One region of the Rossellomorea marisflavi genome, then DNA from elsewhere that is predicted to be linked to it. Evidence: riboswitches for the same ligand, from Rfam matches in the RefSeq annotation. Region 1 holds a riboswitch; each other region holds the start of a gene.
The links. Region 1 has a riboswitch for S-adenosylmethionine ahead of K6T23_RS21295 (5-methyltetrahydropteroyltriglutamate--homocysteine S-methyltransferase). Riboswitches for the same ligand answer to the same signal wherever they lie in the genome.
Positions count from the first base shown of each region.

Region 1 (4,218 bases):
ACATAACCGATATATATTTCATTCCCATTTGAGTCAGTTAAGGTTACCTTTTCAAACTTCCCTTCAAAACTATAACGTTCAAAAAATGCATCAGGGATGCTATCGTTATTGTTGTATAAAATTTTTATTGAGCGTATCAGGGCTTTTTCATCATTTTCTTTAGATAACATTCTCCAAGATTCAAATTCTTTTCTTTCTTGAAACGTTTCCCTATCGATTACATATTTTTCAGGAAAAAACATAGAATACTCATTTTTCTTCGATGTATATCTAAAAAAACCGTCACTCGTTCTAGATTCCTTATCTAAATGACTTGCTGTGAGCGAATCTTTTAAAGCAGCAGGACGTTCAGACATTTTCATAAGCAACCACCCCCCTAACACAATAATAATTAGAACTGTAAAGCCAATAAATAATAGTTTTTTTCTCATATCTCCACTCCTTTTATGTATGCACTCTTTATAAGCATTGTAGCAGGAGCCTCAAGCTAAAAGTTAGAATTCACTAAAAACTAGTACCTTTTTCATTACATACATTCCACAATAATTCCAATTATAAACATTAATGTATATTTTTTATTCACTGACTTAGAGTCGCTCCGAAATTTGCATTACCTTACTTACAATACACATTTCTCCTCAAAAAAAGACCAGCCTAAGCTGATCTCATTTGTCCTTTATCTTTATTCGAATCCACTCCCTTTTTCCCCACTAATAATATGATTCCTAGAAAGAGGAGCCCGACGCCCAACCACGATAGGGCGTCAAGGGATTCACCAATCAGGAAGACCCCGAGCATGGTGGCGGTGAGGGGTTCGGCGAGGGAGAGCGTCACGGCGGTTGAGGCAGGCACCTTCACCAGTCCACGTGCAAAGAGAAGATAGGCAAGTCCTGTTGCCACGACCCCAAGGTGCAGGGCGACCCCGGCTCCCCTTACCTCCATAAGCCACGATAGATCATAGAGGAAGAGGAAGGGCGTGAGGAAGAATGCACCCAGCATGAACACGACAGCGACCACGGGAAGTGTTTCCCTTCTATTGACAAGGGTTCCGCTGATCATGGTGTACCCGGCAAATGAAGCCCCCGCCCCCAGTGCGAGGAGGATACCGCGCGGGTCGGCAACGACCGACCCTCTATTCGTGAACAGAAGGATGCAGCCTGCGATGGCCATGGCGGTGGAGACCCACCAGGATGCTTGGGGGACCTTCCTTTTTATCCCCCATTCAAGGAGTCCTGCTATGACCGGGGCGCTTCCGATGGCAATGACGGTCCCGATTGCAATCCCTGTTATACTGACTGCCGAGAAAAAGAAAGGCTGGTAAAGTGCCATGCAAAGAGCGGCCGCCACGGTTCCTTTCAAAGGCCACCCTTTCCAATGTATTTTTCCCAAGGATAATAGAAGGAGAAATAAGCCTCCTATGGCCAGACGCACCGCTCCGATGGCAATCGGATGGACGCCTTCCGGTGCCAGTGCCTGTATCGTCCCCGTTGTTCCCCACAGCATGGCGGCCATGAGGATAAAGAGAGCATACTGTATCCGCAATCCAACCCCCTCCTAATCGATTACTGGCTGAATGGGAACCTCATTCCCACACCCGATCGGCAATGGCGAGCACGTGTTGCAGTTTCTTCCATTGTTCTGCTTCCGTCAACAGATTTCCTTCTTCTGTTGAGGCGAATCCACATTGGGGACTGAGACAGAGCTGGTTGATGTCCACATAGCGCGCAGCTTCCTGTATCCGTGCCTCGACGTCTTCCGTCGCCTCGAGCTCTCCATGTTTCGACGTCACAAGACCGAGGACGATCTGGAGATTCGGATTCTTCACATAGCGCAGCGGTTCGAAGCCTCCGGAACGATCATCATCGAACTCCAGGAATAGCCCGTCGAGGTCGAGCCCGCCGAAGATGGTTTCGGCAGCCGCTTCATATCCGCCTTCCGCCACCCATGTCGATTTGAAATTCCCTCTACAAATATGCATGGTCACGACAAGGTCCTCTGGACGATCCTTCACAGCCTCATTGATGGTGCGGGCGAAGGATTCCCTGAGTTCGTCGGGTTCGCGGCCAAATGCCTTGATCTGCTCATGTCCCTGTTCGGAGAAGAATACCGACCATGCCGTATCGTCGAGCTGCAGATAGCGGCAGCCTGCATCGTAGAAAGCACGGATTGCCTTTTTGTAGGCTTCGGCTACATCGTGGTGGAAAGCATCCAGATGATCACCGTATACGTCTGTTTCAATCTTGCCTCTGAAGAAAAGCATATTCGGACTCGGAATCGTCATCTTGGCTGTGTGATCGCCTGCAATTCCATGAAGGAATTCGTAGTCTTTCAGCATCGGATGATCCGTGAAGTCCACTTTCCCCGTCACTTTGATGCCACGTGCCTTGGTCGTCGTGTTATGGAACTTGATGCCCTGGTCCGATTCATATCCTTCGACGCCATCCAGACCTTCAAGGAAGTCGAAGTGCCACCACGCCCTCCTGAATTCACCATCGGTCACGACTTGGAGGCCGATTTCCTTTTGCTTGTCGACGATGCGGATGATTTCTTCATCCTCGATTCGTCGGAGTTCAGCTGCGGATAGCTCTCCATTCCCTCTCCGTTCGCGTGCTTCCTTGATCCTTTCCGACCTCAGCAGGCTCCCCACTTGATCTGCCCGGAACGGGGCCTTTATTGCTTTCTTTCCTTTTGTTTGTACGTGTGTCATCTGAATCCTCTCCCTTTCTTCATATAAAAAGGCCCTTCCCGGTAAAAGGAAGAGCCTTATGATTCTCGTCTCTTCCTCATCTCCGAACGAATCTCGTTCAAGGATTTAGCACCATTCTGTTCAAGTTTGAACAGCGGTTGCCGGGTTTCACAGGGCCAGTCCCTCCACCACTCTTAATAAGGAATATCGCTATTTAATTTTCTCAATATAATAATTATTCAGGATTCAACTCCTGTTGTCAATGGGATGAGGGAAATTAACCGCTCAACTTTTGACGGTTTCGTTCTCCAATGCCGCTCCATTCGTCTCAATCACCTGTTTGTACCAGTCGAAGCTGGCCTTCTTGGATCGGTTGAGGGTGCCATTGCCTTCGTTGTCTTTTTCTACATGGATATAGCCATATCGCTTTTTCATTTCGCCGCTTGACGCGCTGACGATATCAATCGGTCCCCAGCATGTGTAGCCCAGCAGTTGGACTCCGTCCTTGATCGCCTCATTCAGTTCGCGGAGATGTGCTGAGAGATAATCGATTCGATAGGCATCGTTGATTTCCCCATCTGCGCCGGGCTCGTCGATGGCCCCGAGGCCGTTTTCCACGACGAATAATGGTTTTTGATAGCGATCATACAATTGATTGGCCGTAATTCGGATCCCTTTTGGATCGATGGTCCATCCCCATTCCGATGTTTTCAAATGAGGATTTTTGACCGAAGGGAACACATTTCCTGCCGTCATCTTCCCGAGGATTTCGGGATCACGGCTGATCGTGCGGCTGGAGTAATAGCTGAATCCGATGTAATCCACCGTATAAGCCTTAAGAATGTCTTCATCGCCTTCTTCCATCTGGAGATCCCACTCCTGCTCCCGGAAGAAGCGCTTCGCATAGCCCGGATACGCTCCACGGGACTGAACGTCGATGAAGAAGTAGGATTCGCGGTCCCGTTCGATTCCCGCCCAGATATCTTCCGGATTACAGGAGTACGGATACGTGACACCTGCGGCCAGCATGCACCCGATCTGTGCCTCCGGATCGATCTCATGAAGTGCCTTCACGGCAAGGGCACTGGCGACAAGCTGATGATGAGCAGCCTGATAGAGGACCTGATCCCGATTTTCACCTTCTTTGAACACAATTCCTGCCCCAAGGAAAGGCAGATGGAAAAGCATATTGATTTCATTGAACGTCATCCAATATTTCACGGTCCCTTTAAAACGATTGAAAAGAGTACGGGCATACGTTTCGTAGAATCCGACGAGCTCACGGCCTTTCCAGCTTCCGAACGTTTCAATCAGATGGACGGGCACATCGAAATGGGCGATGGTTACAACGGGTTCGATTCCGTTCGATTTGAGCTCTGCGAAGAGGTTTTCATAGAACGTCAATCCTTCTTCATTCGGCTCAGCGTCGTTCCCGTTCGGGAAGATCCTTGCCCATGATACAGACACCCGAAGGCATTTAAAGCCCATCTCGGCAAACAGCTTGATATCTTCTTTGTAGTGATGATAAAAAT
Region 1 covers NZ_CP081870.1:4,132,010-4,136,227, forward strand. Annotated here, with positions in the region: gene K6T23_RS21285 (hypothetical protein) at 1-431, opposite strand, end outside; gene K6T23_RS21290 (EamA family transporter) at 655-1,542, opposite strand; gene K6T23_RS21295 (5-methyltetrahydropteroyltriglutamate--homocysteine S-methyltransferase) at 1,583-2,707, opposite strand; SAM riboswitch class I at 2,781-2,890, opposite strand; gene K6T23_RS21300 (6-phospho-beta-glucosidase) at 2,972-4,218, opposite strand, start outside.

Region 2 (4,218 bases), 560 kb from region 1:
GAACACGCTTCATAAGGTCATTACGAGATTTGTGCTCCATGAGTTGCCGAATCTTGTCAAAGTGATCCAGGATCTCAGGGATATGCTCAGGGATGACGGTCTTTGGCTGATCATTGAAACGGAAGCGCTCCCACAGGGGAACAGCCTTTCTTCCGATGATCTGGTGAGGAAGCTTCAGTCGGCGGGCTATGAAGTGGAGAAAGGGTATTTGAGATCGACCATTTACTATTTGATTGCCAGAAAGGCTGTGCGGAGATCCGGCCTATAAAGGAAGGGATTACATGAACAAACGAATACTATCATTGGGACTCATCGGTGTCCTCGTCGCCATCTTCCTGGTGAATTTCGTCCGGCATCAGCAGGATCAGAAGGAAAAAGACGCAGCAGCCCAGCTTGCGAGTGAATCCATGGACTTATCCGATGCGGAGACGGGGCTTTCCAAAGGTGATCAGCCACCGGACTTCACCCTGACCACACTGGAAGGAAAAGAAGTGCGCCTCTCGGATTATAGGGGACAGAAGGTCATCTTGAATTTCTGGGCAACGTGGTGTCCACCCTGCAAGGCTGAGATGCCCCATATGGAGGAATATTATCAGAAAGAGCCCGGTGCAGAAATCCTTGCCGTGAACCTCACGTCCCAGGAGCGTATGGAAGGTGCGGCGCAAAAGTTTGTGGACGGATACGAGATCACGTTCCCGGTACTCCTTGATAAAGACGGAGCCGTCGGGGATGCCTACAGCATCATTACGATCCCGACCACGTTCATGATCGACTCGGAGGGAATCATCCAGCATAAAATCCTCGGTCCGATGAACCAGGAAATGATGAAAGAGATGGTAGAAGGAATGAATTGAACCACTTTTCTTCTCGGAATCTTCTGAATATGGTACACTCTTCTACATACCTATTTTCGTAGAGAGAGGATGGCCACGAAATGAATTTCACCACCAAGGTCGTACATAGCCAGTTGAAAGGAACAGAGGAAATCAAAAGTAAAACTACACCAATCTATCAAACATCTGCTTTTTCCTTTTCATCCCTGGAGGAACTGGAAGGGTTCTATGAGGGGAAATCACCCTATCTATACACACGGACGGGGAATCCCAATCCTGATGAGCTGGGAGGTCTTGTAGCAGCCCTTGAAGGAGCACCGGCAGGAGTCGCCGCTTCATCGGGTTTATCCGCGATCCTCGTAGGGATCCTGTCTGTCGTCCAGGCAGGGGATCATATCATTGCTGCTGAAGATCTGTACGGCGGGACCTTCCATATGCTGAAGGAAGAGCTTGCGGGCTTCGGTATTTCCACTTCATTCGTGGACTTCACCGACCGGGATGCAGTGGAAGCAGCGATCACCGACTCGACAAAACTTCTCTATAGTGAAACGGTGACGAATCCCTTCATGAGGGTAGAGGATATTCCAGCCATGGTGGAGCTGGCGAAAGAACATGGTCTCACGACGATGATCGACAATACGTTTGCGACCCCGTTCCTCCGTAAGCCTTTCACTGAAGGCATTGATATCGTCGCCCATAGCGCAACGAAGTACATAGGCGGTCATAGTGATGTCACAGCAGGTGTTGTGACCGGAAGGCAGGATCTGGTGGATAAGGCAAGAGCGAAGATCGTCAACCTTGGGGCCAATCTGAGCCCGTTCGAGGCGTGGCTCACTTGCCGGGGAGCGAAGACCCTTGCCCTCCGTATGGAAAGGCAGGCCCTGAATGCCGAGCTCCTTGCCGTCGAACTCAGGAGGCACGAATGGGTCAAACGCGTCTACTATCCGAATAATCTATCTGAGAAAGGTCATGGAGCCATCGTCACCATCGAGCTTGAACCATCCGCCGATATGAGTACCTTCTTCAAGTCACTTGGCTGGATCAAGATCATCCCGTCCCTGGCCGGGGTTGAAACGACGGTTTCCTATCCTTTGGGGACATCTCACAGGTCCCTTCCGGAGGAAGCGCAGAAGAAGCTCGGGATCAATACGCATGTGGTCCGGATTTCACTTGGAATCGAGGACCCGGAAGACATTAAATCACAAATGCTTTCAGCGATCAGCAAGTGTCATGAGATTTAAAAAGCATAACGCTCTCAAGTCAGCAGTGGCAGGCGTCAATGGGAGATTAGACGAAAAATTCTAAAAATAACCTTGACTCCCAGAGGGGATAGCCTTTATAATTCTTGCTAACGAACACTTACAACTTAATGCTCTTATCCAGAGAGGTGGAGGGACTAGGCCCGATGAAACCCGGCAACCTTCATGTGCATATTTGCCATGAAAAGGTGCTAATTCCTGCAGGCGCATTGCCTGAAAGATAAGAGGAGGACCCTATTCAATTAGACCCTCTTCTTAGGAAGGGGGTTTTTATTTTTGCCCCTTTTCAGCCCCGACCATCATCCATCACAGAACAAACCCAATCATTAAAACAAACACTCAGGAGGAATGTACGATGACGAATTCATTCGATTTTGACACACTTTTGCTTCACGGAGGACAGGAAGCAGATCCTACCACGGGATCACGCGCCGTGCCGATCTACCAAACTACTTCATATGTGTTTGACAGCAGTGAGCACGCTGCGAAGCTTTTCGGACTGGAAGAGCCGGGGAATATCTATACGCGGATCATGAACCCGACGGTGGACGTTCTGGAGAAACGTCTGGCTCTCCTTGAAGGCGGCATCGGGGCCCTCGGAGTATCATCGGGCATGGCGGCGATCTCCCTCTCAATCCTGAATATCGCAGGAGCCGGGGACGAAATCGTAGCAGCGACGAATCTGTACGGAGGCACCTACAATCTCTTCTCCACCACCCTGCCGAAATACGGCATCACCGTGCGCTTCGTCGACCCAACGGATCCGGAAAACTTCCGAAGCGCCATCAACGAGAAGACAAAGGCCGTATTCGCCGAAACGATTGGCAACCCTAGCCTTCATGTCCTTGATATCGAAGCGGTCGCCAAAGTGGCCCACGAACATGAAATCCCGCTTATCATCGATAACACCTTCGCCACACCGTATGTGACCAGGCCGATCGAGTGGGGGGCAGACATCGTCATCCATTCGGCCACCAAATGGATCGGTGGTCATGGTACAGCGATCGGAGGCGTCGTCATCGACGGAGGGAAATTCGATTGGAACAACAAGAAGTTCCCGGGATTCACTGAAGAGGACCGAAGCTACAACGGCCTTCGCTATGCGCAGGATGTCGGGGCGGCGGCGTTCATCACCAAGCTCAGGGTCCAACTGCTTCGTGACCTTGGCGCCTGCCTGAGTCCGCAGAACGCCTTCCTTCTCCTGCAGGGATTAGAGACGCTACACCTCCGCATCGAACGCCATACAGAGAATGCACGGAAAATCGCCGAGCATCTTGAATCCCATGATGGGGTTGCCTGGGTCTCCTATCCTGGGCTCGCTTCGCACCCGTCGCACCAACTGGCCAAGAAATACTTGGAGAACGGCGCGGGCTCCATCGTCGTCTTCGGGATCAAAGGTGGCCGGGATTCAGGACGCAAAGTGGTGGACAATATCTCGCTCTGGTCCCATGTGGCCAACGTGGGGGATGCGAAATCCCTGATCATCCACCCGGCTTCCACGACCCATCAGCAGCTGAACGACGAGGAGATCAGGGCAACGGGCGTGACGGAAGACCTTGTCAGGCTGTCGGTCGGCCTGGAATCAGCGAAGGATCTGATCTCTTCCCTGGATGAAGCCATCGAGAAGGCACGCGAAACGTCAAACGTGTGAAGGAGGCGGAGGAATGAGTAGCGATACGACACCATATGAATTGAACACCGTCACCCTTCCGTCCCTTGTCCTTGAAAACGGAGAAACCCTCCGGAATGTCAGGTTGCCCTATGAACGTACCGGGAATCAATCAGGTCCCGTCATCCTTGTCTGCCATGCCCTCACCGGCACCCATATCGTGAAAGGGACGAGTGAAGATAAGGGATGGTGGGACGGCTTGATCGGTGCAGGCTCCTACATCGATACCAACCGCTACAACGTCATCGCCTTCAACGTCCTCGGAGGCTGCGAGGGGGCCACGGGTCCTGCATCAGAGGATCCCGAGACCGGCAAACGATACGGATCCCATTTCCCGGTCATCACGATACGGGATATGGTGAATGCCCAGTACCTGGCTCTCCGGGAGCTTGCTATCAACAAGGTGGAAGCCGTTGTCGGAGGATCTCTCGGGGGAATGCAGGCCCTGGAATGGGGG
Region 2 covers NZ_CP081870.1:3,574,034-3,578,251, reverse strand. Annotated here, with positions in the region: gene K6T23_RS18685 (class I SAM-dependent methyltransferase) at 1-268, shown strand, start outside; gene K6T23_RS18680 (redoxin domain-containing protein) at 282-854, shown strand; gene K6T23_RS18675 (trans-sulfuration enzyme family protein) at 935-2,074, shown strand; SAM riboswitch class I at 2,206-2,319, shown strand; gene K6T23_RS18670 (O-acetylhomoserine aminocarboxypropyltransferase/cysteine synthase family protein) at 2,448-3,743, shown strand; gene metX (homoserine O-acetyltransferase MetX) at 3,757-4,218, shown strand, end outside.
Region 2: another riboswitch for S-adenosylmethionine. It lies ahead of K6T23_RS18670 (O-acetylhomoserine aminocarboxypropyltransferase/cysteine synthase family protein); the one in region 1 lies ahead of K6T23_RS21295 (5-methyltetrahydropteroyltriglutamate--homocysteine S-methyltransferase).

Region 3 (4,218 bases), 980 kb from region 1:
CCCCATGACGACATGATACCCTGCCGAGCGCCACATTTCAATGAGCCAACCATAACGGCCGTGATGCTCCATTGCTCCGTGAATGATGACGATGACTGCCTTTGCTTCTTGATCCGTTTCCCATTTCCACATGGCGAATCCTCCTTTAAAGATGGTAATTCCGAAAAATTCTGCTACCATTTATTATAGTAAATATTTCTGAAAGGGGTTAGTATAAAGTGCTCTATCCATATTATAATAAAAAACCGCTCATTGCAGAGTCTGCATATATTGCAGATTATGTGACAATCTCCGGGGATGTCGAGATCGGGGAAGAATCGAGCGTCTGGTTCAATTCCGTCATCCGCGGGGATGTCGCCCCGACCAAGATCGGAAAAAAGGTCAATATCCAGGATAACTCCGTGCTTCACCAAAGTCCGGACAACCCCCTGATCATCGAGGATGAAGTCACCGTAGGTCACGCAGTCATCCTGCACAGCTGCAAAATCCGAAAAAAGGCGTTGATCGGCATGGGTTCGATCATACTGGATAATGCCGAGATCGGTGAAGGCGCCTTCATCGGAGCCGGGAGCCTGGTCCCTCAAGGGAAAGTCATCCCTCCCAATACCCTTGCATTCGGAAGACCCGCCAAGGTTGTCAGGGAGTTGAATGAAGACGATATCATGGACATGGAGCGGATCTCAAGGGAGTATGCGGAAAAAGCGCAGCATTATAAAGCCGCCAAGCCCCTCTAGTCACTTATACTTGGGATACCCCAACTTGATGGAGATTACTCGGATTGTTTGTAAGGACCCCGAATAAAAAGAGGGTAGTACGAAAACGAAAAAGGGACCATAGCATGACGAACACGGTCCGTATAGGTTTTTCATATCGCTCATGACTTCCGCGGAAGACGTCGCTTTCTTCGCATAATCCGAAAGCATTCCCGGCAAGCCTGCGGGATGCTGCTCTTCCAGCAATCACCCGCTGGAAACAATAAAGTCGTCATGGTCTTGGACCAAATTAAAAACCCGGACTGATTTGCCATATCACAGGCAAATCGGTCCGGGCTTTTCTATGACTGAAACACGAATGTTACAGCCTTATTTAGTTCTTAAGGATAATCAAGCAAGCGCTTCTGCTTTAAGAGCGTCTGCTTTGTCTGTACGCTCCCAAGGAAGATCAAGGTCATTACGTCCGAAGTGACCGTAAGCAGCCGTCTGTTTGTAGATCGGGCGACGAAGGTCAAGCATCTTGATGATGCCTGCCGGGCGAAGATCGAAGTTATTGCGGACAACGTCCACCAATACATCTTCGGATACTTGTCCGGTTCCGAATGTGTCGACAGAGATCGATACGGGTTGTGCAACACCGATGGCGTATGCAAGCTGAACTTCACACTTCTCGGCAAGTCCTGCAGCCACGATGTTTTTCGCAACGTAACGTGCAGCATAGGCCGCAGAGCGGTCAACCTTGGTAGCATCCTTACCAGAGAATGCACCACCGCCGTGACGCGCGTATCCACCATACGTATCAACGATGATCTTACGGCCTGTCAGACCGGCATCTCCTTGAGGTCCACCGATAACGAAGCGACCAGTCGGGTTGATGAAGTATTTTGTGTTTTCGTCGATCAATTCTTTTGGAACGACCGGATCGATCACATATTCCTTCAGATTGCGCTGGATTTGCTCAAGCGTCACTTCAGGGTGATGCTGCGTAGAGATGACAATCGTGTCGATGCGGACAGGCTTGTCGTTCTCATCGTACTCAACCGTCACTTGCGTTTTCCCATCCGGACGAAGGTAAGGAAGGATCTCTTCTTTACGTACTTCAGTCAGGCGACGGGAGATCTTATGAGAAAGGGAGATCGGAAGAGGCATAAGCTCCTTCGTTTCATTACAGGCGAATCCGAACATGAGACCTTGGTCACCGGCACCGATGGCGTCGATCTCTTCCTCGCTCATTTGTCCTTCACGGGCTTCAAGGGCCTGATCCACCCCTTGAGCGATATCAGCCGATTGCTCATCGATTGATGTGAGGACGGCACATGTTTCAGCATCGAAACCGTATTTTGCACGCGTATATCCGATTTCGCGGATGGTTTCGCGGACGATTTTCGGGATATCGACATACGTGTTGGTTGTGATTTCACCGGCAACAAGAACGAGACCAGTAGTAACGGATGTTTCACAAGCTACACGCGCATTGGGATCATTCGTAAGAATAGCATCAAGAATTGAATCAGAGATTTGGTCACAAATTTTATCTGGATGTCCTTCCGTTACGGACTCAGATGTAAACAGACGACGTTTAGTTGACATCAAGGTTCCTCCTTAAACACATTTGCCGGTGGCTTCCGGCGAATTTAGCGAAGCAGATACGGTACTCATTTCCCTAAGTAGTATGAAGTAAACACGGCGGCCCCGCTGCCGGGATCGGACCCGGGGATTGCCATGTAGCAGGTCAAATAAAAAACCCTCCCTCTGGAAATCATGCAGAGGAAAGGGTTGAACTTTTAGCCGCGCCTTTTCTCTCTTATCGTTCAAGGTTTGCACCTTGCCTCAGTTTAGCACCTTCGCTCTTGGGAAAATCGTTCTGTTTCCCTCTATTTCATAGCAGGTTGCTGGGTTTCATAGGGTCTGCTCCCTCCACCAGCTCAGGATAAGAGTATCCGTTCAAGGTACAATAATAACGGTTCAACGGCGGAGTGTCAACACTTTCCCCCTGCTAGGTTTAACCATCCCCTCCCCCTTTTTCATTAAGACATCATAATCGTCCAAAGCGTTAACGTTAATCCGATATTTCGCATATAAATAGGATTATACGAGCATAAAACAAGGATATGTTAATTATTTTTCAGAAAAAAGATTATATAGTATAGACTAATATTTCTAATGTGTTATACTAATCATCGAGAAGCAAACTTACTTAAAATTCACATAAAGGAAGGGTTCGAATGAATACTGTGAGCAAATCAAATGAGTTGACGCAATTACTGAACGGCGAAAACATACACCAACAATTATCCGTCCCGCAGCTGGTGGAAAAAATCCTTCAGCGAAACGAAGGGATCCTGACCTCATCCGGTGCCGTCAGGGCCAAAACCGGAAAATACACCGGTCGCTCACCTCAGGATAAATTCATTGTGGAAGAAGCTTCCTCCAAAGATAAAATCGAGTGGGGCAAGGTCAATCAGCCGATCTCGGAAGAATCATTTGACCGATTGTATGGAAAGGTCCTTGATTACCTTCAACAAAAAGAAGAACTGTTCGTGTTCAACGGGTATGCGGGAGCCGACCGTAAGCACCGCCTTCCAATCCAGGTGATCAATGAGCTTGCGTGGCATAATCTGTTCGCTCATCAGCTCTTCATCCGTCCCGAAGACGGGGAGCTGAGCGGTCACGAACCGGAATTCACGATTGTATCGGCCCCTCATTTCAAAGCAGATCCCGCTGTGGATGGGACCCATTCTGAAACGTTCATCATCGTTTCGTTCGAGAAACGAATCGTCCTTATCGGCGGCACGGAGTATGCGGGTGAAATGAAGAAGTCAATCTTTTCCGTCATGAACTACGTTCTACCCGAGTCGGAAATCCTTTCCATGCACTGCTCTGCCAACGTGGGCCTTGAAGGTGATGTCGCTCTCTTCTTCGGACTGTCAGGTACAGGTAAAACGACCCTTTCTGCCGATCCCAACCGCAGGCTCATCGGTGATGACGAGCATGGCTGGTCACCGAACGGCGTATTCAATATCGAGGGGGGCTGCTATGCAAAATGCATCGGCCTGACCCGCGAAAAAGAGCCTCAGATCTTCGATGCGATCCGCTTCGGTTCCGTACTGGAGAATGTGGCAGTCGATGAAGATACCCGTGCCTCTGATTATGAGGATGCATCCATGACGGAAAACACGCGGGCAGCCTATCCCCTTCAAGCGATGGAAAATATCGTCGACCCAAGCGTTGCCGGTCATCCGAACACGATCGTATTCCTGACGGCGGACGCATTCGGTGTGCTACCTCCAATCAGCAAGCTTACAAAGGAGCAGGCCATGTACCACTTCTTGAGCGGTTATACGTCCAAGCTTGCCGGCACAGAACGCGGCATCACATCCCCTGAAGCAACCTTCTCTACCTGCTTCGGGTCACCGTTCCTCCCTCTTCCTGCCATCCGCTACGCGGAGATGCTCGGCAAGAAGATCGATGAACATAATGCCCAGGTATACCTCGTGAACACCGG
Region 3 covers NZ_CP081870.1:3,151,817-3,156,034, forward strand. Annotated here, with positions in the region: gene K6T23_RS16420 (alpha/beta fold hydrolase) at 1-132, opposite strand, end outside; gene K6T23_RS16425 (gamma carbonic anhydrase) at 219-734, shown strand; gene metK (methionine adenosyltransferase) at 1,104-2,303, opposite strand; SAM riboswitch class I at 2,515-2,650, opposite strand; gene pckA (phosphoenolpyruvate carboxykinase (ATP)) at 2,939-4,218, shown strand, end outside.
Region 3: another riboswitch for S-adenosylmethionine. It lies ahead of metK (methionine adenosyltransferase); the one in region 1 lies ahead of K6T23_RS21295 (5-methyltetrahydropteroyltriglutamate--homocysteine S-methyltransferase).